DNA from 4 places in the Rhodococcus koreensis genome. Region 1 is predicted to be linked to each of the others. Evidence: riboswitches for the same ligand, from Rfam matches in the RefSeq annotation. Region 1 holds a riboswitch; each other region holds the start of a gene.
What was found. Region 1 has a riboswitch for thiamine pyrophosphate ahead of JWS14_RS27070 (3-oxoacyl-ACP reductase). Riboswitches for the same ligand answer to the same signal wherever they lie in the genome.
Positions count from the first base shown of each region.

Region 2: it holds a riboswitch for thiamine pyrophosphate, as region 1 does, so the genes downstream of both, JWS14_RS08210 (TenA family protein) here and JWS14_RS27070 (3-oxoacyl-ACP reductase) in region 1, are expected to answer to the same signal.
Region 3: it holds a riboswitch for thiamine pyrophosphate, as region 1 does, so the genes downstream of both, thiC (phosphomethylpyrimidine synthase ThiC) here and JWS14_RS27070 (3-oxoacyl-ACP reductase) in region 1, are expected to answer to the same signal.
Region 4: it holds a riboswitch for thiamine pyrophosphate, as region 1 does, so the genes downstream of both, thiO (glycine oxidase ThiO) here and JWS14_RS27070 (3-oxoacyl-ACP reductase) in region 1, are expected to answer to the same signal.

Region 1 covers NZ_CP070609.1:5,891,064-5,896,678, forward strand. Annotated here, with positions in the region: gene JWS14_RS27050 (CocE/NonD family hydrolase) at 1-1,914, shown strand, start outside; gene JWS14_RS27055 (oxidoreductase) at 1,955-2,833, shown strand; gene JWS14_RS27060 (organic hydroperoxide resistance protein) at 2,856-3,278, opposite strand; gene JWS14_RS27065 (MarR family winged helix-turn-helix transcriptional regulator) at 3,281-3,733, opposite strand; TPP riboswitch at 3,806-3,910, shown strand; gene JWS14_RS27070 (3-oxoacyl-ACP reductase) at 3,960-4,724, shown strand; gene JWS14_RS27075 (LLM class flavin-dependent oxidoreductase) at 4,726-5,615, shown strand, end outside.
Region 2 covers NZ_CP070609.1:1,762,651-1,768,265, reverse strand. Annotated here, with positions in the region: gene JWS14_RS08230 (WS/DGAT/MGAT family O-acyltransferase) at 1-375, shown strand, start outside; gene JWS14_RS08225 (ABC transporter ATP-binding protein) at 405-1,217, opposite strand; gene JWS14_RS08220 (ABC transporter permease) at 1,210-2,031, opposite strand; gene JWS14_RS08215 (ABC transporter substrate-binding protein) at 2,009-3,049, opposite strand; gene JWS14_RS08210 (TenA family protein) at 3,034-3,756, opposite strand; TPP riboswitch at 3,750-3,845, opposite strand; gene JWS14_RS08205 (NUDIX hydrolase) at 3,904-4,581, opposite strand; gene JWS14_RS08200 (carboxylesterase/lipase family protein) at 4,694-5,615, shown strand, end outside.
Region 3 covers NZ_CP070609.1:2,438,082-2,443,696, reverse strand. Annotated here, with positions in the region: gene JWS14_RS11410 (adenylate/guanylate cyclase domain-containing protein) at 1-548, shown strand, start outside; gene thiD (bifunctional hydroxymethylpyrimidine kinase/phosphomethylpyrimidine kinase) at 581-1,426, opposite strand; gene thiC (phosphomethylpyrimidine synthase ThiC) at 1,437-3,083, opposite strand; TPP riboswitch at 3,076-3,184, opposite strand; gene JWS14_RS11395 (GNAT family N-acetyltransferase) at 3,318-3,695, shown strand; gene JWS14_RS11390 (GNAT family N-acetyltransferase) at 3,796-4,158, shown strand; gene JWS14_RS11385 (hypothetical protein) at 4,251-4,928, shown strand; gene JWS14_RS11380 (exodeoxyribonuclease III) at 4,895-5,615, opposite strand, start outside.
Region 4 covers NZ_CP070609.1:2,447,273-2,452,887, forward strand. Annotated here, with positions in the region: gene JWS14_RS11425 (ABC transporter ATP-binding protein) at 1-119, opposite strand, end outside; gene thiG (thiazole synthase) at 232-999, opposite strand; gene thiS (sulfur carrier protein ThiS) at 992-1,216, opposite strand; gene thiO (glycine oxidase ThiO) at 1,219-2,286, opposite strand; TPP riboswitch at 2,285-2,397, opposite strand; gene thiE (thiamine phosphate synthase) at 2,422-3,120, shown strand; gene JWS14_RS11450 (NUDIX hydrolase) at 3,121-3,879, opposite strand; gene JWS14_RS11455 (hypothetical protein) at 4,003-5,385, shown strand; gene JWS14_RS11460 (glutamate ABC transporter substrate-binding protein) at 5,382-5,615, shown strand, end outside.

The DNA of each region.
Region 1 (5,615 bases):
TGGAACGCCGCGGTCGACGCCCCGCCCGAATATCCGGTGATCGCGATCGACTGGGACGTCCCCATCACGATGACCGACGGAACGGTGTTGAAGGCCAACGTCTATCGCCCCGCGGACGCCTCGGGCACGCCGATCGACACGAAGATGCCGTCGGTCCTCAATGTCACGCCGTACACGAAGCTGGTCGGCAACCTCGTCGATTCCGTGCTGGCGGTGCCGGGGCTCGAGGACACGGTCGTCGATCTGGTGAACTCCTTCGATCTCGCCGGAACGCCGCTCGACGGCGTCGGGGAACTGGCGAAGGTGCTCACCGGCGGCGGCATGCGCGTGTTCGGCGTCAACCGCGACCTCGTCCGGAACGGATACACCCAGGTGGTGGTCGATGCGCGCGGCACCGGCTTCTCCCAGGGCGAATGGCAGGCGCTCGGTCCGCTCGAGCAGCAGGACTCCGTCGAGATCATCGACTGGATGAGCAGGCAGGGGTGGTCCGACGGCAAGGTCGGGATGGCGGGCGTGTCCTACTCGGGAATCAACTCGCTGCAGGCCGCGGGGCATCGGCCACCGGCGTTGAAGGCGATCTTCCCCACCGAACCGGGCAACGACCTGCTCCGCGACATCGTCGGGACGGGCGGTGGCCTCGGCGTGGGATTCATGCCGCTGTGGCTGTCACTCGTCAACGGTCTCAAGTTCGTTCCCGACGTCCAGGCGCTGGCTCAGGGGAACTTCGACGAGCGGTGGCTGCAGGACCGGTTGCGCGATCCGCTGACCCTTTTCCCGGCGCTCATCCGGGCGATGACCGCGACGCAGATCGGCGATCTCGACCCCGGCACGCTGCGGGTGGCGCAGGACGGCCAGTTCTACGAGGAGCGGAAGGCGCAGGCGGGGAACGTCGACGTGCCGACGATGCTCTACGGCGCCTGGCACGACATCTTCGCGAACAGCGAACCGCGGGTCTACAACGACATTCCGCTGCCCGCCGGGGAGAAGCAGCTGATCATGAGCGACGCCTACCACGTCTCGTTCGGGGGCGGCTTCGGCGAGCCGGGTGCGCCGCCGCGACTCGACGTCCTCGAACGGGCGTGGTTCGACAAGTGGCTGAAGGGCATCGACAACGGCATCGACGAGTACGGCCCGGTCACGCTGTACCAGCAGGGCAACGGCTGGACCACCACCGATCAGTTCCCGCGGGCCGGTGTCGACTACCAGCGGATGTACCTGTCGGGTGCCCCGAGCGGCACCGCCGGGCACGCCGCCCACGACGGCAGCCTGGTGCCGGCGAAACCCGGCGACACGGCGCAACTCACCGTCGCACCCGGACTCCGCGGGCTCTGCTCCCGCGACGGAACGCAGGGCACCGCCGGCGCGGCCGTCGTCTTCGGATCGGTGTGCAGCAAGGACTCCCGCTTCAACGAGGCCGAGGGCCTGGCGTTCACCAGTGCCCCCGTCACGCAGCCGACGGAACTGTCGGGTCCGGTCAACCTGCACCTCGAAACCGTGCTCGACGCGCCGGACGGATTCTGGGCGGTGACGCTGAACGACGTCGCGCCGGACGGCACGTCGACCCCGCTCACCAACGGTGCGCTCACCGCTTCGATGCGGGCGGTGGACGATTCGAAGAGCACCAAGTCGGCGAACGGCGACTACACCGAACCGCACCACTCTCTGACGGTGGCCGCGCGGCAGCCGCTGGTTCCGGGTGAAGTGACGCCGGTCGACATCAACTTCGTGCCCACCGACGCGGTCCTCGCGCCGGGGCACCGGTTGCGCGTCGACGTGTACGCGGGCAGCGTTCCCCGGTACCTGCCGCTCGGACCGATTCTGGCCGACAGTCAGCTGAAGCCGCAGCACGTGGCGTTGTCGCCGGACCGGCCGAGCTTCCTCAATCTGCCGCTGGTCGGGGCGCAGACGTGGTGACGGGTTCACGACGCGTCCCGAGATCCGTAGGGTTGACGGCATGACCAAGTGGACAGCTTCGGACATCGTCGATCAGAGCGGCCGTACGTTCGTCGTCACGGGCGCCAACAGTGGTCTGGGGGAGGTGGCCGCGCGGGCCCTGGCCAAGGCGGGAGCCCACGTCGTGCTGGCCTGCCGCAACACCCACAAGGGTGAGGTGGTCGCGCGGTCGATCGGCGACAACGCCGAGGTGCGCCGTCTCGACCTGTCCGACCTCGCATCGGTGCGCGAGTTCGCCGCCGGCGTCGATTCCGTCGACGTGCTCGTGAACAACGCCGGGGTGATGGCGGTTCCGCAGCGAAAGACGGCCGACGGATTCGAAATGCAGATCGGCACAAATCATCTCGGGCATTTCGCGTTGACCGGACTGCTGCTCGGCAAGATCACCGATCGGGTCGCCACGATGTCGAGTGCGGCACATCAGGCGGGAACGATACATCTCGACGATCTCAACTGGGAACACCGCAAGTACAACCGCTGGAGCGCGTACGGGCAGTCGAAACTCGCGAATCTGCTGTTCACGTACGAATTGCAGCGCAGGCTCGCCGCGGCGGGGTCTCCCGTCACAGCGGTGGCCGCGCACCCCGGCTACGCGTCGACCAATCTGCAGGCGCACACCGAGTCGGTGCAGGACAAGCTGATGGCGGTCGGCAACCGGATCTTCGCGCAGTCGGCGGAGATGGGGGCGCTGCCGATGTTGTTCGCGGCCACCGCCCCCGGCGTGATCGGCGGAAGTTACATCGGGCCGGACGGCCTGTTCGAGCAGCGTGGCCACCCGAAGGTGGTGGGCTCCAACAAGAAGTCGCGGGACGAGCAGACCGCGAAGGGGCTGTGGTCGCTGTCGGAGGACCTGACGGGCGTCGAGTACAAGTTCGGGTGACCCGACGCCCGCGCAGCATGGCTCAGTCTTCGGTGACCTCGAGGGTGACGTCGACGTTGCCGCGGGTGGCGTTGGAGTACGGGCACACCTGATGCGCCTTCTCCGTCAGTTCGAGTGCCTCCGCGCGCGGCAGGTGGGGGAGGGACACCTCGAGGGTGACGGCGAGGCCGAATCCGCCGCCGTCCGTGGAGCCGATCCCGACGCGGGCGCCGACGGCCGAGTCGGCGATGTTGGCCCCGGCCTGACGGCCGACGAGCTGGAGCGCGGAGTGGAAGCAGGCCGCGTATCCGGCGGCGAACAGCTGCTCGGGGTTGGTGCCGTCGCCGGACCCGCCCATCTCGGTGGGGATGGCGAGGTTCAGGTCGAGCCGGCCGTCGGACGTGCGGGCGTGGCCGTTGCGGCCTTCCCCGGTTGCGAGGGCTTCGGCGGTGTAGACGATCTTCATGGTTACTTCTCTCCTGTAGGGGTTTCGAAACTGTGGAGCGATTCGGTGAGGCGCGACAGGGTGTCGCGCAGGGCGACGAGTTCGCCGACGCCCATGCCCGTGGAGCGGGCGAGTTCGGTGGGGATGCCCTCCGCGGCGGTGCGGAGGCCCGCGCCCTTCTCGGTGAGGTGGATCCCGACCCGGCGTTCGTCGGCCGACGAACGCCTTCGTTCGACCAGGCCCAGCGCGTCGAGCCGCTTGAGCAGTGGCGACAGGGTGCCGGTGTCGAGATCGAGGGCGTCGCAGATCTCACGCACCCCGCGGCCGTCCTGTTCCCAGAGCACCAGCAGCACGAGGTACTGCGGGTAGGTCACTCCCAGCGAGTCGAGCATCGACCGGTATCTCGCCGTCATCGCCCGGGAGGCCGAGTACAGCGCGAAGCACACCTGGCGGTCGAGGGCGAGGTTGTCGGTCACCCATGAATAGTTGCACACAACTAGGTTGTGCACAATCAACAGGTCGATACCGGTGGTTGCCCTACACTGTTGGCCAGTGACACGGGGTGCTGCCCGGCGAAGATCCGGGCGGCTGAGAAGACACCCGTCGAACCTGAACTGGGTAATGCCGGCGAAGGGATGTCGCGGAGACGGCCGTATGCGCTCATCCGATGTCTCGTCGCCGACCGAACGGAAGGTGACAGCAATGCAGCTCGACAAGCAGATCGTCCTGGTGACCGGCGGTGGCCGGGGACTCGGTTCCGCCATCGTGCGCTCGTTCGCGGCGCAGGACGCGCGGGTGGTCGTGAACTACCGCAACAGCCGGGATGCGGCGGAGGAACTCGCGGCATCCCTGGGCGCGGACCGCGCGGTCGCCCTCGGGGCCGACGTCACCGATGCCGCGCAGGTGGCGGCGCTGTTCGCCGCCGCGGAAGAGCACTTCGGATCGCCGGTGACCACGGTGATCAACAACGCCCTCGCCGACTTCTCCTTCAACGGCGACGCACGCGAGAAGGCGGACGTCATCACGTGGGAGGCCTTCGACTCGCAATTGCGCGGCAGCGTGCAGGCGACCCTGAACACTACGCAGGCCGCGCTGCCGGGCATGCGCGCGCTCGGGTTCGGCCGCATCGTGAACATCGGGACCAACCTGTTCCAGAATCCCGTCGTCCCGTACCACGACTACACGGCCGCCAAGGCCGCGGCGCTGTCGCTGACCCGCACGCTCGCCGCCGACCTCGGACCCGACGGCATCACCGTCAACATGGTCTCGGGCGGGTTGCTCCGCACCACCGACGCGAGCGCCGCCACCCCCGACGAGGTGTTCGACCTCATCGCGGCGAGCACTCCGCTGCAGCGGGTCACGACCCCGGACGAGTTCGCCGACGCGGTCCTGTTCTTCGCGTCCCCGTGGTCGCGTTCGGTGACCGGCCAGAACCTCGTCGTCGACGGCGGACTGGTCAAGGACTGACATGAGCGACGCCCGGCAACTGCACTTCAACGCGTTCCTGTTCGGCTGCGGGCACCACGGTGCCGCGTGGAGGCACCCCTCCTCGCAGGTGGAGCGGCTCAGCGACATCGCCTACTACGAGGCACTGGCGCAGACCGCGGAGCGGGGCTGCCTCGATGCGGTGTTCTTCGCCGACGGGCATTCGGTGCGCGACCCCGCGTCCGGGGGCATGTGGTTCCTCGAACCGCTCACCGCGCTGTCCGCGATGGCACGGGCAACCGAGCGGGTCGGTCTCGTGACGACCGTGTCCACCACCTTCTACACCCCGTTCCACGCCGCGCGGATGCTGGCGTCGCTCGACCACATCAGCGGCGGCCGCGTCGGCTGGAACGTGGTGACGTCGATGTTCGACGCCGAGGCCCGCAATCACGGTCTCGAGGAGATGCCGCCGCACGACGACCGCTACTCGCGGGCCGCGGAATTCGTCGACGTGGCACTCGCGCTGTGGGATTCGTGGGAGCCCGACGCGCTCGTCCTCGACCGGGAGGGCATCTTCGCGGATCCGGCCAAGGTGAACCCGATCGGGCATCGGGGCAAGCATTTCCTCGTCGACGGCCCGTTGACCGTGCCGCACTCGCCGCAGGGGCGCCCCGTGCTGTTCCAGGCGGGCGCGTCCGACCAGGGCCGCGACCTGGCCGCCCGGTGCGCCGAGGGCATCTACGCAGTCGCCTACGACCTCACGGCCGCGCAGAGTTACTACGGCGACGTGAAGCGTCGCATCCGCGCCGCGGGCCGCGACGCCGACGCGGTGACCGTGATGCCCGGTCTCGTCACCTACGTGGGCTCGACCGCCGAGGAGGCGCGCCGGAAGAAGGCGGAACTCGACGCGCTCCTGCCCGTCGAACAGTCGCT
Region 2 (5,615 bases), 4.1 Mb from region 1:
TCCATGTCGCAGGGAAAGGAATTGTTCGGCAGCCTCACCTCGTTGCAGGCGCTGGCGTGGTCCGCGGTCAACATGTCACCGATCGCCCTGACGCCGGTGCCGGGGTTCGTCCGCTTCACGCCGCCGCCGTTCAACGTGATCATCTCCAACGTCCCGGGACCGCGGAAGACCATGTACTGGAACGGGTCCCGGCTGGACGGCATCTACCCGACGTCGGTGGTGCTGGACGGGCAGGCGCTGAACATCACGCTCACCACCAACGGCGGCAACCTCGATTTCGGTGTCATCGGGTGCCGCCGCTCGGTGCCGAGCCTGCAACGCATCCTCCACTACCTGGAGGCTGCCCTCGGCGAACTGGAGGCGGCACTACTCTGAGACGCTACTGCTTGGAGGCGCCGCGGGTTTCAGCGTCTGCCCGACTCCTGCTCGACGAGGGCCCGCCGCGATTCCTCGTGCAGCACGCCGAGCAGTTCGTGTTCGACGTCCGCGAATTCGGGTGACGTCATCATCGACAGTTCGCGGGGGCGGGGCAGGCCCACCGTCACCTCGCGCCGCACGGTGGCGGGCCGGGCGGACAGCACGACCACCCGGTCCGACAGGTAGACGGCCTCCCGGATGTCGTGGGTGATCATCAGGACGGTCCACCGGTAGCGCTGCCACACGTCCTGCAACCAGGTCTGCATCTCGGTGCGGGTCAACGAATCCAGGGCGCCGAACGGCTCGTCGAGCAGCAGCACGGGCCGGTCCTGGACGACGGTCCGCAGCATCGCGGCGCGCTGTCGCATGCCGCCGGACAGCTGGCTGGGGCGGGCGTCCTCGAACCCGCCGAGACCGAAGACGGAAAACAGTTCCCGGGCTTTGTCCCGCGCCTGTTTCCGGGGCACGCCCTGCACCTCGAGTCCGAGGGTGGTGTTGTCGAGGACGCTGCGCCACGGGAACAGCAGGTCCTTCTGCGGCATGTACGCGCAGTTCGACGGGCCACTGCCCGCGGGACGCACGGGCTCGCCGCCGATCGTGACGGTGCCGGCGTCCGGTTGGTCGAGTCCGGCGAGCATGGCGAACGCGGTGCTCTTCCCGCACCCGCTGGGGCCGATCACCGACACGAACTCGCCCGGTTCGACGGTGAACGAGACGTTGTCGAGGACGGGACGGATGCCGCCGCGGACGGGGAATCCCTTGCTCAGTCCGGACAGTGCGACGCGCGCGGTCTCACTCATGCCGGGCTCTCTCGTTCTTGATCCAGGGGGCGACGACGCGCTCCACCGCGAACGTGAGCAGGTAGAGGCTGACGCTGATCACGGCGGTGACGAGCACCGCCGCCAGCACGAGGTCGGTGCGGAAGGAGTTCTTCTGCGTGGCCATGTAGATGCCGAGACCGGACGTGGCCCCGACGTATTCGGCGAACACGGCACCCACGACGGCGTACGTGATGCCGATGCGCAGGGCGGTGAAGAACCGGGGGATGGCCGAGGGCAGCCGCACGTAGCGGAATTCCTGCCACCGGGAGGCGCCCATGCTGCGCAACAGCGCACCCGCCTCCCGGTCGGCGGCGGCGAAACCCTCGATCAGGCCGATCGTCATGGGGAAGAACGTGGCGAGGGCGATCACGAGGACCTTCGGCAGCAGACCGAATCCGAACCAGATGATCATCAGCGGCGCGATCGCGATGATCGGCAGCGTCTGCGACACGACGAACAGCGGAACGAATGCGCGTCGCAGCCACGGCGAGAAGTCCACGAGCACGGCGAGAGCCCACGCGCAGAGCAGGGACACGGCGAACCCGATCAGCGTCACCTGCAGTGTCGCGGAGGCGTGACCGGAGATGGCGTCCCGCGCCCGCCAACCCTGCTGGACGACCCGCAGCGGCGACGGCAGCACCTGCGGCCGGATACCGCTGACCGTCACGTACACCTGCCACGCGACGACCAGCAGCGCCACGACCACGACCGCGGGCAGTACCCGCCGCAGCAGCGGGGACGTGCCCGGGGCCGGGGTCCGGAGGGTCGGGTCAGGGCTGAGCGAGGTACTCATTGGTGAAATACGTCGACCAGTCGGGTTCCGTGGTCAGCGGTGCCCCGTCGGGGCCAGTGAGCAGGCCGTGCTGGAACAGGAAACCGGAGTACCCCGCCCACTGCTCGGCCGTCTGTGTCCCGACCTTTCCGGAAGCGTCCTTCATGTACTCGGAGGACAGCATCTGCTGGCTCTCCCGCACGAGGGACTCGTCCGTGAAGGCGCCGGGGTTGGCGTCGATCAACATCTGCGCGGCCTCGTCCGGCCGGTCGGCGGCGAACTGGTAGCCGCGCTGCAGGGCCTGGACGAACTTGCGGGCCTGCTCGGGATGCTCGTCCATCCACTGCTCGTTGCCCTCGATGACGAGTGCGTACGCGTCCGGGAAGCCGTAGTCGGTGTAGTGGAAGTAGCGCATCGGGGTGCCCCGGTGCTCGGCCTCGATGCCCTCCCAGCCGAAGAACGACACGGTGAAGTCGGCGGTGCCGGAGTACACGGCCTCGTAGGCCGACGTGCCGAGCGTGACGGTGGTGAATTCGCCCTTGCCGCCGTCGTTCCGGATGATCTGCTTCAGCGTCTCCTCGCCGTCGGGGTCCGCGAAACCGGCGTAGATCTTGCCGTCGAGATCCCGGGGGCGGGTGATGTCGGCGCGATCCGCCTTCACCGCGATGCCCGTCGCCCAGTGCTGCAGCGGGGCCATGACCGACGTGGTCTGGGCGCCCGCGGCCTTCGAGAACGTCGCGGAACTCTGGAAGCTCACGCCGAACTCCGCGTTGCCGGCGTCGACGAGGGTGTCGGGTGAGGTGTCGTTGTACGGCAGAACCTGCACGTCGAGTCCGGCGTCCGCGAACCAGCCCTCCTGCTGGGCGACGAACAGTCCGGTGTGGTTGGTGTTCGGCGTCCAGTCGAGTGCGAACCGGATGGTGTCGTCGGACTGTGAGTCGCCGGCGCAGCCGGTGAGCATCGACAGGGCCGAGACGAGGATGACGGCTGCGGTGGCAGCGCGCTTGGTACGGGAGAAAAGTGTCACGACGCCGGCCATTCCTGCTTGTTGAGTGCGGTGTCCCAGAACATGAGTTCGTAGCGGCTGGCGATCGTGAACGCCTCCACCATCGCCTCGCGCTGGGCGTCGGTCGCGGCCTCCGCGGCGGCGTCCACGAGTTCGCGGGCCTTCGCGACGGCGGCGTGGAACTCCTCCGCGTCGTACGTGGTCACCCACTGTGCGTACGGGTGCGTCGGGTCGGCGGCCAGCACGTCCCGGGCGCTCGCCGCCAGCCGGCGTCCCACGTCGGCGTAGATCCAGAAGCACGGCAGCACCGCGGCGGCGGACACCGCGTACGGCTCGGTGGCGGCGACCGCCGTCAGGTAGGAGATGTACCCGAGGCAGGCCTGCGAATGCTGCGGTTCGGCGTCCGACGCGGGGAGCCGTCCGCTGGTCAGCAGATTCTGGTGCAATGTCGCCTCGACCGTGGCGGCCTCGGCTGCCGAGCCGGCCCAGAAGCCGGCCTCGACGGGGCCCGGCGCATGCGCGGCGACCAGGGACAGGGCCTTCGCGTATCCGGTCAGGTACAGGAAATCCTGCTCGATGTACGTGCGGAACACGTCCAGCGGCAGTGTTCCGTCGCCGAGGCGGCGGAGGAACTCGAGTTCGTCGATCGCTTCGCGCAGCACCTTGGTCCGGTCCCACAAGTGGTCCGTGAATCGGGCGTGCTGGCCTGCGCCCGCAGCACCTTGGACAGAGCTATTCACAACGTTGACATCCCTTCGTCAGCATTACCTGAGCAGGTTCCCGGGTGTGTTCTCAGCCCCGCCCGTGCGGAGCACCCCGTGTCAGAACAAGCCGACCCTAGCACCGGCCGTGCCGCGAACGGAAAGGCCCCGGGTGGGTGGACGGGCTCAGCCTGCGAGGAACGCGGCCGCTCCCGGCGGGAGGGGCGCGGGGCCGCGCGTGTAGATCTCGGCGGGCCTGCCGGTCCCGACGACGGCCATGTCGCCGGTGTGCTCGAGGGCGGGCATCATGTGCCGGCGGAACGAGTCCTTCGGGAGGGGACGGCCGAACACCACCTCGTAGACCCGGCGGAGTTCGAGCACCGTGAACGTGTCGCCGGCCAGCCCCGACGGGTCGACGGACCGCGCGTACCGCTCGCGCAGGTCGGCGACGGCGAGGGTGACGACGTCCGCGTGGTCGAACGCGAGGTCCTGCGTCACCCGGTCGCCGTCGACGGGGATCAGCAGGGCGTCGCGGGGGAGTGCCGTGCGCGGCAGCGCCGCACCGTGCGTCATCGACAGCACCCACCCGCGGTCGTCGCGGGCGGGGTCGTCGAACATCGCCAACTGGTGGAACTCGGCACCCGCCAGTCCGGCCTTGATCCGCAGGCACCGCTCGGCGGCGTCCCGCAGCCGCTCGCCCTTGTGGAGGAAGGTGCCCGGAAGCGCGAGCCGGCCCGAACGGTGCGGAACCACAAGCACTTTCAGCTCGGCGCCGTCGACGGTGAGGACGGCGACGTCGACCGCCACGGACGGCCGCGGGTAGTCGAGGAGACTCTTGCCCTCGGGATCGGTCGATGCGGCCACGGAGCACATGTTAGCGCGCGGTTGATCTATATCGCGTTCGAACGGTCCTGCCTGCGCATCGTTGGTAGTTTGGCGAGAGATTCCCGTACGCGCTGCGTGAGGAGATTCGGCCGTGGATGTCGAGAAGTCAGGCGACACACTCGTCGTCCGCGCCCGGGACGGCGACGTGCGCGGCTATCCCGAAGGCGACGTCTACGCGTGGAAGGGCATCCCGTTCGCCGCCGCCACCGTCGGCGATCTGCGGTTCCGGGCGCCGGCCCCGCCCGCACCGTGGGACGGCGTGCGCGACTGCGTCGACTTCGGCCCGATGGCCCCGCAGGGCCACGGCACCGCCGTCCCGATCGACGCCGGACTCGAGATGGACGAGGACTGCCTGTCGGTCAACGTGTGGGCACCCAGGCCCGACGGCATCCCGCGGCCGGTGATGGTGTGGATCCACGGCGGCGCCTACTGCCTGGGAACCGCGGCCCAGGGCATCTACAACGGGCGGATCCTGTCCACTCTCGGCGACGTCGTGCTGGTCTCGTTCAACTACCGGGTCGGGGCGCTCGGCTTCCTCGACCTGTCGTCGTTCTCGACGGCGGAGCGGGTGTTCGAGACCAACTGCGGGCTGCGCGACCAGGTCGCCGCCCTCGAATGGGTGCGCGAGAACATCGCGTCGTTCGGCGGTGACCCGGACGAGGTGACGGTGTTCGGGGAGTCGTCGGGAGCCGGGTCGATCACCACCCTGATGACGTGCCCGAGTGCGGACGGGTTGTTCCACCGCGCGATCGCCCAGAGCCCACCCGCCACGTCGGTGTACGGCAGCGAGCGGGCGGCCACGGTCGCGAAGCAGTTCCTCGACATCCTCGACGTGGAACCCGCCCGGATCGACACGTTGCTGCGCCTCCCGTACCGCACGGTCATCGAGGCCAGCGACACCCTCGTCAACGAGGTGCCGACGAAGATCCCGGGCACACTCGCCATGGCGCCCGTGGTGGACCGCGACTTCCTGCCCCGCTACCCGGTGGCCGCGTTCCAGAAGGGCTACTCCC
Region 3 (5,615 bases), 3.5 Mb from region 1:
CCGGACGCGGCCGGGGAACACGGGAGGTGACCATCGTGTTCACCGACCTCGTCGGGTTCTCCAGTTGGTCGCTGCCCGCCGGTGACAGCGCCACCCTCGCCCTGCTGCGCGACGTCGCCCGGGCCGTCGAGACCCCCATCGTCGACCGGGGCGGGCATGTGGTGAAACGACTCGGCGACGGTGTGATGGCCGTCTTCTCCAGCCCGGACCGCGCGATCGACGCCGTCTTCGCCGCGCAGGACGCCCTCGCGGACGTCGAGGTGGACGGCTACCGCCCCCGCATGCGCGTCGGCCTCCACACCGGTTCGCCCCGGCAGATCGGCAGCGATTGGCTCGGTGTCGACGTGACCGTCGCGGCCCGCATGATGGAACTCGGCGGCGACGGCAACGTGATGGCGTCGTCCGCCACGCTGTCGAGCCTGCAGCCGGGCACCCTCGACGACCTGGGGGTCGGGGTCAAGCCGTGGCGGCGCGCCTTCTTCGCCCCCGCCCCCAGCGGGGTGCCCTCGGACCTCGGTATCTGGCGGTTGCGGCTCCGCCGCCCGTGAGTACTTGTTAACCGCCGGACGTTAATAAGTACTCACGGGTGCCGCAGGCGCCACAGGGGGGAGACGGGGCCGTGACCGGCACCCAGGTCGTACGACGCCTCCAGGCACTTGGTGACCCACTCCTTGCCGAACGCCACCGCGTCGGGCACGGACCATCCGTGGGCGAGTGCACTCGCGATGGCGGCCGCGAGGGTGTCGCCGCCGCCGTGGTCGTTGCCGGTGTCGATCCGGGGACTGCTGAACTCGAGGAATCGGTCGCCGTCGAACAGCAGATCGGTGCTCGACGCCGACGTCCGCAGGTGCCCGCCCTTCACGATCGACCACTGCGCGCCGAGTGCGTGCAGCGCCTCCGCGGCCCGGCGTGCGGTCGCGTCGTCCACCACGTCGATGCCGGTGATCAACCGGATCTCGTCGAGATTCGGGGTGACCACCGTGGCGATCGGGATCAGCGTGTTTCGCACGGCGTCCAGCGCCTCGGCGTGCAGGAGCGGATCGCCGTGCATCGACGCGCACACCGGGTCGACGACCAGCGGGACCGGTTGGTCCCGGCCGATCCCGACCTCGGTGCACACGGCGGCGACGGCCTCGATGATGGCCGTCGACGCCAGCATCCCCGTCTTCGCTGCCCCGACCCCGATGTCGTCGACGACGCACCGCACCTGCGCGGCCACCGTCTCCGGCGGAATCTCGTGGAAGCCGCTGACCCCCACCGAGTTCTGCACCGTCACCGCGGCGACCGCGACACATGCGTGGACGCCGCACAGCGCCATCGTCCGCGAGTCCGCCTGGATCCCGGCGCCACCGCCGGAATCGGTGCCGGCGATGGTGAGGACGCGGACGGGGGTCTGGCCGTCGGGGGTCAGGGGCAGCAGCTTCACGAAGGGGACCTTACCGATTCTCTGAGGTGACGGATTCGACGGGCAGATACACACGGCCACCTGCGTCGACGAACTCGCTCGACTTCTCGGCCATGCCCGCCTCGATGGCTTCGACCGAATCGAGTCCGTGCTGCTGCGCGTACTCCCGCACGTCGGCGGAGATCCGCATGGAGCAGAACTTCGGACCGCACATCGAGCAGAAGTGGGCCGTCTTCGCCGGCTCGGCGGGCAGCGTCTCGTCGTGGAACTCCCGCGCCGTGTCCGGGTCGAGGGACAGGGCGAACTGGTCGTGCCAGCGGAACTCGAACCGGGCCTTCGACAGCGCGTCGTCCCGCTCCTGCGCGCGCGGATGCTGCTTTGCGAGGTCCGCGGCGTGCGCCGCGATCTTGTACGTGATGACCCCGGTCTTGACGTCGTCCCGGTTCGGCAGCCCCAGGTGCTCCTTGGGTGTCACGTAGCAGAGCATCGCGGTACCGGCCTGCGCGATCATCGCCGCCCCGATCGCGGACGTGATGTGGTCGTACGCCGGTGCGATGTCGGTGGCGAGCGGTCCGAGCGTGTAGAACGGCGCCTCCTCGCACAACTCCTCCTCGAGCCGCACGTTCTCGACGATCTTGTGCATCGGCACGTGCCCGGGACCTTCGATCATCACCTGCACGCCATGCGATTTCGCGATCTTCGTGAGCTCGCCGAGGGTGCGGAGCTCGGCGAACTGGGCCTCGTCGTTGGCGTCCGCGATGGAGCCGGGGCGCAGACCGTCACCGAGCGAGAACGTGACGTCGTAGCGGTGGAGGATCTCGCAGAGTTCGTCGAAGTGGGTGTACAGGAACGATTCCCGATGATGGGCCAGGCACCAGGCCGCCATGATCGAACCGCCGCGGGAGACGATGCCGGTGACCCGGCGCGCGGTCAGCGGAATGTAGCGGAGCAGCACCCCGGCGTGGACCGTCATGTAGTCGACGCCCTGCTCGCATTGCTCGATCACGGTGTCGCGGTAGATCTCCCACGTGAGCGCGGTCGGATCGCCGTCGACCTTCTCCAGCGCCTGATAGATCGGCACGGTCCCCACGGGCACCGGCGAATTGCGCAGGATCCATTCCCTGGTCTCGTGAATGTTCTTGCCGGTGGACAGGTCCATGATGGTGTCCGCGCCCCACCGCGTCGCCCACACCATCTTCTCGACCTCTTCCGCGATCGACGACGTCACCGCGCTGTTGCCGATGTTCGCGTTGATCTTGACCGCGAACGCCTTGCCGATGATCATCGGCTCGAGTTCGGGGTGGCAGCGGTTGGCCGGGATCACGGCGCGACCCGCCGCGACTTCGGCGCGCACCACCTCAGGTGAAACACCCTCTCGTGCAGCGCAATACCGCATCTCAGGGGTGACGGTTCCGGCGCGGGCGGCGTCGAGCTGGGTGCCCGCCCGGTCGGCGATCCACGACGCCCGCAGATGCGGAAGTCCCGCGTCCAGGTCGATCGTGGCGTCCGTGTCGGTGTACGGGCCCGACGTGTCGTACACGTCGAGGTGCTCACCGTTGGTGAGATGTACGCGCCGGACCGGCACCCGGACGTCGTCGCCCGACAGCAGGTACTGCTTGGTGCTGCCCTGGATCGGTCCCGTGGTGACGGACGTGGCTGTAGATATGGTTGTGCTCATCGATGATGCTCCCTACGCCGGCATTACCCGGACAGGTTCGACGGTCGACGGCCCCTAGCCGTCCTCTCAGCCCGCTGGTGCGAGCCCCCGTGGATGTGTAGTTGTCCCGGAGACTGTAACCGAGATCTCTGAGAGTGAACATTCGGGGGAAACTTGGACAGCGGTTCCGTGCATCGGTATAAAGGGTGATGAACATCACATTTCGATTACGACACATACCCCCAGGAGATAGCCATGCTGACGGACGCGCAGGTTGTGGACGTGATCGACAACGCCGATCAGAACCGATTCGAACTCCGACTGAGTGGTGACCTGGTCGGCATCCTCGGATACTTCGCCCTCGCGGACACCCCACCGGGTGCGGGTGCGGGAGTGGTGGCCCGGCCGCCGGGCCCGAAGAGTCGGGGGCGTCAGGCCCCGGTGGTCTCGTTCATGCACACGGTGATCGTGGAGGACTTCGGTCACCGCGGACTCGCCGCACTCATGGTGGGGCGCTCCCTCGACCTCGCCCGCGGGTACGGCTGGAAGGTCCGGCCCGTCTGCACGTACGTGCAGCGCTTCGTCGCGGGGCATCCCGACTACCGCGACCTCATGGTTCCGGTGGACGCCTGACGCGGTCGGGACACGAATCGACCACTCGTCGGCAACGAAACGGTTCCGGGGCCGGTGATTCCACTCGCGACGGTGCTCGTGAACTGATTCCATGAGTGGCATGGATCACATGTCGGACGGTTCCGAGCCGTCGGGGAGCATCACGGCCGTCGATACTCGCGTACTCGACAACCCCGCCCACGAACGATTCGATCTGTGGCTGGGGGACGAGCTGGTCGGCATCCTCGGCTATCGCGACGAGGACGACATCCCCGGGTTCACCGCCGAGTCCGGCGAGGTGGTCGCGTTCATGCACACGGTGATCGTGGAAGACTTCGGTGGCCGCGGCCTCGCCGCGGTCCTCGTGGGCGAGGCGCTGGGTTCAGCGCGCCGGCGGGGCTGGAAGGTGCGTCCCATCTGCACGTACGTCCGGCGCTACGTGGCGCTGAACCCAGAGCATCTCGACATCCTGGTCGCCGACTAGAACGACTTCCGAGAGCACTGCTCTTGCTGGACGTCGATTCGTGGTGAATACTGCTCTGCATAGAGAGCAGTGCTCACAATCGGAGGCGTGTCATGGTGGTGTCGGATCGGATCGACGGTCGTGCCGGGATCGCACGGATCTCCGCCGCAGCGCTGTTCGCCCTCGCGGGTGCGCTGTTCGTCGTCTACCCCGTGGTGCGTCCGTACGCGGCGGGCGGGGCACCGGACGGGCGGGCGGAGTTCGCCTCACCGTGGTGGCTCGTCGCCCACCTCGCCGCCGTCGGCGGATTCATCGCGTTCGGACTCGCGCTCGTTCCGCTCGCCGGCCTGCTGGAGGGGACGGCCGGCAGGCGGGCGGGCGTGGTTGCCGTGGCGGCGTCGTGGATCGGCATCGGACTGACCCTGCCGTACTACGGGGCCGAAACGTTCGCGCTGCACACGCTCGGCGCCAGCGGCCTGGACGACGGTGCCGTCACCGCCCTCGCCGAGAGCGTGCGGATGGGAGCGGCGCAGGCGACGCTGTTCGCCACCGGCCTGCTCCTCGTCGCGGTCGGCGCGGCGGCGGCCGCCGTGGCCATCGCCCGCTCCCGGCTACTCGCCGGCTGGTCGGGCATTCCGATGGCAGTGGGGTTCGCACTGTTCATCCCGCAGTTCTACGCCGACGCCCCCCTGCGCATCGCGCACGGCGTGCTCATCGGGTTCGGTTGTGCGGTTGTGAGTCTCGGGTTGCTGCGTTCTCAGTCGCCGAGGTCGACGATGACCGGCGCGTGATCGCTGGCGCCCTTGCCCTTGCGTTCGTTGCGGTCGATCTCGGCCTTGTCGACACGGCCCGCGAGGGCGGGCGACCCGAGCACGAAGTCGATGCGCATTCCCTGCTTCTTCGGGAACCGCAGCTGGGTGTAGTCCCAGTAGGTGTAGACACCCGGGCCCGGGGTGTGCGGACGGACGACATCGGCGAATCCCGATTCGACGAACGCCTGGAAGGCCTCGCGCTCGGGGACGGACGTGTGGGTCTTGCCCTCGAACAGCGCCGGATCCCAGACGTCCTCGTCGGTGGGCGCGACGTTCCAGTCGCCGACCAGCGCGATCTGCGCGTCCGGATTTCGGTCCAGCCATCCGACCGCATCCGTGTGCAGCTTCGCCAGCCACTCCAGCTTGTACGTGTAGTGCGGATCGGCGAGCTCACGGCCGTTGGGGACGTACAGGCTCCAGATGCGGACGCCGTTGCAGGTGGCGCCGATGGCGCGGGCTTCCTGCGCGGGCGCGACCTCCGGGTCCTTGTGGAACCCGGGCTGATCCTCGAAGCCGATCTGCACGTCGTCGAGACCGACACGGGACGCGATCGCGACACCGTTCCACTGGCTGAGGCCCACGTGCGCGACCTCGTACCCCAGTTCGCGGAACCGCTCGTACGGGAACTGCTCGTCCTTGCACTTGGTTTCCTGCATCGCCAGCACG
Region 4 (5,615 bases), 3.4 Mb from region 1:
TTTCCTGCACCGTTCGGGCCGAGGAAGCCGGTGACCATACCCGGCTTCACGTTGAACGTCAGGTTGTCCACCGCCTTCGTCGCACCGAAGGTCTTTGAAAGTCCCCTCACTTCAATCATGTGAGAAGAATGCCGGAACCTGCGGCCGGTGCGCATCGGCCGCAGGTCTACTCCCGACTCGTCCCCTGGTACCGGTCGGACCCCGAACCGGACCCCGACTCGACCCCGAGTTCTACGACGACGCCTGCGCCCAGAACCGCTTGGGGATGCGGCCCGCGTGCCGGGCCTCGTACCCCGCCACCACGGCCCCGCGCATCGCCGACGCCATGAGCGCCGGATCCTTCGCCCTGGTCACCGCCGTGGCCAGCAGGACGGCGTCGCAGCCGAGTTCCATCGCGAGGGTCGCGTCGCTGGCGGTCCCGATGCCGGCGTCGAGGATGACCGGTACCCCGGCACCCTCCACGATCATCTCGATGTTGTGCGGGTTCGCGATACCGAGCCCGGTGCCGATCGGCGAACCCAGCGGCATCACGGCCACGCAGCCGACGTCCTCGAGCCTGCGGGCCAGGACCGGGTCGTCGGTGGTGTACGGCAGGACGACGAATCCGTCGTCGACCAGTTGCTCGGCGGCGCTGACCAACTCGATGGCGTCGGGCATGAGGGTGCGTTCGTCGGCGATGACCTCGAGCTTCACCCAGTCGGTTTCGAGCGCCTCCCGGGCGAGTTGCGCCGTCAGCACCGCCTCGGCCGCACCGCGACACCCCGCGGTGTTGGGCAGCGGCGCGATGTCGAGCCGGCGCAGCAGGTCCAGCACCCCGGTGCCGCCGACGGCGTCGACGCGGCGCATCGCGACCGTGGTCAGCTCGGTGCCGGACGCGACGAGCGCCTCTTCGAGCACCGTCAGGTTGGCGGCGCCACCGGTGCCCATGATCAACCGTGAACCGAACGTGCGGCCCGCGATCGTGAGGCCCTTCTGCACGCCGGGCGTCGCGTCAGCCACCCTGCACCGCCGTGAGGATCTCGATCTCCCAGCCCCGGACCACGAGCTCGTCCCAACGGGCGCGGGGGAACACGGCGCCGTTCACGGCCACCGCGATTCCCTTGGTCGGCAGGTTCAGCACCTCCAGCAGCCCGGTGACGGTCAACGGTTCCGTGAACTCGTGATCCTCGCCGTTGACGCTGATGCCGATCGGCACCACTACTTGCTGCTCACTCATCTCTACCTCGCTACTTTCTCGAAACGTTCGGGGTCTGCGGCTTTCGCCTCGACCAGTGCCGAGCCCTCCAACAATGCCACCGTCGCGTCGGCGGTCACCGGAGTGAGCAGGATGCCGTTGCGGCCGTGTCCCGTCGCCACCACGACCCGATCGGACACCCGGCCGATCAGCGGCAGGTTGTCCGGGGTCATCGGACGCAGACCCGCCGAGGTCTCACGCAGTTCGTACTCGCCGATGGCGGGCATCAGCGCCTCCGCGTCCGCGATCAGGTCCCGCACACCGGCCACCGTGACCTGCGTGTCGTTGCCCGATTCGTACTGGGTGGCTCCGACGACGATGCCGTCGGCACGCGGCACCAGGTAGGCGGGTCTGCCGTGGACGCTGCCGCGGATGGTCCGGCCCGGCGCGGGGGTCACCCCGGGACGGGCCCGCAACCGCAGGATCTCGCCCTTCACCGGGCGCACCGGAAGTCCCGGCCACAGTGCCGGTGACGCGATGCCCGCGGTGACGACGATCTGGTCCGCGCCCAGCCCGTCCAGACTGCGCACGGCCTCACCGATCAGCTCCACCCCGGCGTCGACGGCACACCGTTGCAACGCCTGCAGGAGCAGCCTGTTGTCGACGGCCAGTTCGTCGACGGCCAAGAGCCCTAACCGGACTCCGCGACCCAGCATCGGCTCGAGGGCGCGGACCTCGGCGCGATTCAGGATCTGCAGATCCCGGCCCTGCGCCCCCACCCACTCGGCGATGGTCCGGAGGTCTTCGGCGTCGGCGCCGTCCAACGCGACGGTGAGCGAACCCTCCGACGTGAACAGGTCGACGCCGGCCCCGGCCTCCAGTTCCTTCCCGAACTCGGGCCACCGGTCGAGCGACGCGCTCCCCAGTTCGAGGACGCTCTCCTCACCGGGCCAGCCCTCGGACAGCGGGGCGAGCATGCCGCCCGCCACCCAGGACGCTCCCGAACCGATCGACGGGTCGTACAGCTTCACCGACCAGCCGTTGCGGGCTGCTCGCCACGCAATCGACAGGCCGATCACTCCGCCTCCGACGACGGATACCGATCTCGCCATTGAACTCCACCTCACTTCCTGCGCCGGCATGATCCGGGTCAGGTATGACGGTCGGGCTCGGCGTGAGCCCCTCTCAGCCCCACGTTCCCCGGGACTCCCGTGTTGCACTTTCACCGTAGAGGCTACCGTCATGCCGTGACCACCTCACATCACAGCAACCTCACGGACCGTCGGCGCCGCCTCGGAACAGCACGTTTGTACCTGTGCACCGATGCTCGGCGCGAGAAGGGCGACCTGGCGCAGTTCGCCGAGGCCGCGCTGTCCGGCGGCGTCGACATCATCCAGCTCCGCGACAAGGGCTCGGCCGGTGAGAAGAAGTTCGGCACGATGGACGCCAGGGACGAACTGGCGGCACTGTCGGTGCTCGCGGCCGCGGCCAGGCGGCACGGGGCGCTGCTCGCCGTCAACGACCGGGCCGACATGGCGCTGGCCGCAGGCGCCGACGTCCTGCACCTCGGCCAGGGCGATCTGCCCGTCCCCTACGCGCGGACCGTCGTGGGTTCGGATGTGCTGATCGGCCGGTCCACGCACAGCCGCGCCCAGGCCAGCCTCGCGGCGATCGAGGACGGCGTCGACTACTTCTGCACCGGACCGGTGTGGGCGACCCCCACCAAGCCCGGGCGGACCGCGTCGGGCATCGACCTGGTGCGCTCGACCGCCGACTCCGCGCCGAACCGCCCGTGGTTCGCGATCGGCGGCATCGACGAGTCCCGGGTTCCGGAGATCCTCGCCGCAGGCGCCGACCGGATCGTCGTCGTGCGGGCCATCACCGAGGCCCGCGACCCGCAGGCCGCCGCGCGCTCACTGTCCGCCCTGCTGCAGCAGAACGCGTAGTTACGCCTGCTGGAGCCAGTCTCGCACCGTGGCGGGCGGTAGGACCACGACCGTGGCGGGCAACTGTTCGATCAGCTCGGGGTCGGTGGTGACGACCGCGGTCACCGTCCCCAGCGTGGTGCCGTGACCTGCCGGTTCGGCGAGGCGACCGACCGTGTCCAGTGCCTCGAGCACCTCGACGCGCGGCAGCCACCCGTAGGTGCCGTCGGGCAGGTGCACGGTGCGGGGCAGTGCCTTCGACAGCTGCGCGAGCGCGCCGCTCTCACCCAGCACGTCGTACCGGTCGAGCAGCAGCCGCACCTCGGTGGTGCGCAGTTGCGGCCACCCCGCTTCGAACCCGGGGTGCAGTGGCAACCCGGCGACGTCGGTTTCCCGCACCCAGCGCAGTTCGGTGCTCTCACCGTTCGCGACGGTGGGCAGTGGACGCTCGGCGTCGGCGATCACCGTGGTGTAACTCCAGCCGCTCGCGGCCTTCATGGTGACGACCTCGGTGCGGACTCTGATGGCCGCACTCTCGATGCCGGCTTCCTCGTGCGCCTCGCGTACCGCGGCGTGGGTCGTGGTCTCGTGGCTGTCCCGGGCACCGCCCGGCAACGCCCACGTCCCGCCCTGGTGGCTCCAGGCCGCACGGTGCTGTAAGAGCACGGCCGGCGTCTCGTCCGGGAGCGGCGCACGCAGCAACAACCCGGCCGCACCGTGCTTGCCCCAATGACGACTGCCGTCCGGCCCGGTCGCCCAGCCGTCACCGTCACCACGCATCGACTACCCCTGTCCGACCTGATGGGTCTCCCTGCAGTTCCCTCACACTAACGGTTTCTGCCGGAAGTGCCCGATATCCCCAGTCACCGACTCCTGCTTATATGCTCCCCACAAGGTGCGGCCGTGACACGGGAGGGGTGCGACGTGGTTCTGCGTGAGGCGCCGTCGATCGAACCCCACGGCAGCCGCGCCCTGTCTGCCGCCGCGGACGACGACGTCGACCCCGCCGTCGCGCGTCGTAAGGAACTTCGGGCCTTCCTGGGGTCGACACCCGCCAAGCTCACCGCCCTCGGCGCGCTCCTGGTGCTGCTCACCCTGACCGCCGGATTCGTGGCCGCGTCGACCGTGAACGGCAGGGAGGCCACCCTCGACAGCGTCCTCGCCGAGACCGAACCGCTGTCGTTCTCGGCGCAGAACCTCTACAGCGCCCTGTCGGTGGCGGACGCCGCGGCCACCACCGCGTTCATCTCCGGCGGTCTCGAACCCCCCGAACTCCGGGACACGTACGCGCAGGCGCTCGGCACGGCCTCCGCCGACCTCGTGTACGCGTCCGGCGGGCTCGCCCCCAGCGACGTGGACAGCAGGCGCCTTCTCGCCTCCATCTCCACCGACCTCAGCGTCTACTCCGGTCTCGTCGAGACCGCGCGGGCCAACAACCGCACCGGTCACCCCGTGGGCGCGGCCTACCTCAGCGAGGCATCCACGCTGATGCAGACGAGCATGCTGCCGAAGGCCCAGGAGTTGCACGCCCGGCAGGAAACCGACGTCGCGGACATACAGCGGGACTACTCCCGTCCACCCTGGACGGCGCTGATCCTGGTCCTCGTCGCGCTCGTCGCGCTGCTCGTCGCGCAGGTCGTCCTCGCACGGCTGAGCAGGCGCACGTTCAATCTCGGGTTGATCCTGGCGTCGTCGTGCACCGCGATCCTCCTCGTGTGGATGCTGGTCGCCGGGTTGGTCTCCTCCCTCGACACCAAGCGGGCGCTGACCCAGGGCGCCCGACCGATGCACGAGTTGACCGCGGCGCGCATCCTGGCGCAGCAGGCGCGCACCGAGGAGACGCTCAAACTGGTCCGCCGGGACTCTAACGGCGACTACGACGCCGTCTTCGAGGACAAGTCCGGTCAGCTCGACACCCTGCTGTCGGGCTATCCGCACGACGGCGACCGCGCGGTCGGCCACGACGAGGTGGTGCGGGCCGAGGACGCCTGGAAAAGCTGGTCTTCGGCGCACGATCGCATGAACGAGATCCTCGCGAAGGGCGACTTCGTTTCGGCGGCAACGGTTGCCATCGGGCCGGGACCCTCGGATTCCGCGGCCCAGTTCACCGCCGTCGACGATGCGCTCACCGACGGGATCGGGACCGCCCGCGACCATCTGCGGTCGAACGTCGAGTCCGCGGCCCGGGTGCTGACCGCACTCGGTTCCGGCGCCCTCGTCCTCACGCTCGTCGCGTTCGCCGGAATTATCATCGGGTTGTGGCCTCGGTTGAGGGAATACCAGTGAGGCGGCACCGGATCGCGCTGGTGCTGCTGGCGGCCACGTTGCTGATCGGCGGGTGCGCCGAGGCCGCTCCGGAGCACGTCGGATCGCCGAACGTGTCCTACACCGAACCCCCGCTTCCCGCGGCCGCGGCACCGGCCCCCGAGACCAGCGCCGCCCCGCCTGCTCCCGAGAAGGACTGCGGCGACCCCACCGCGAGCCTGCGCCCGTTCCCCGACTCCGACACGCCGATG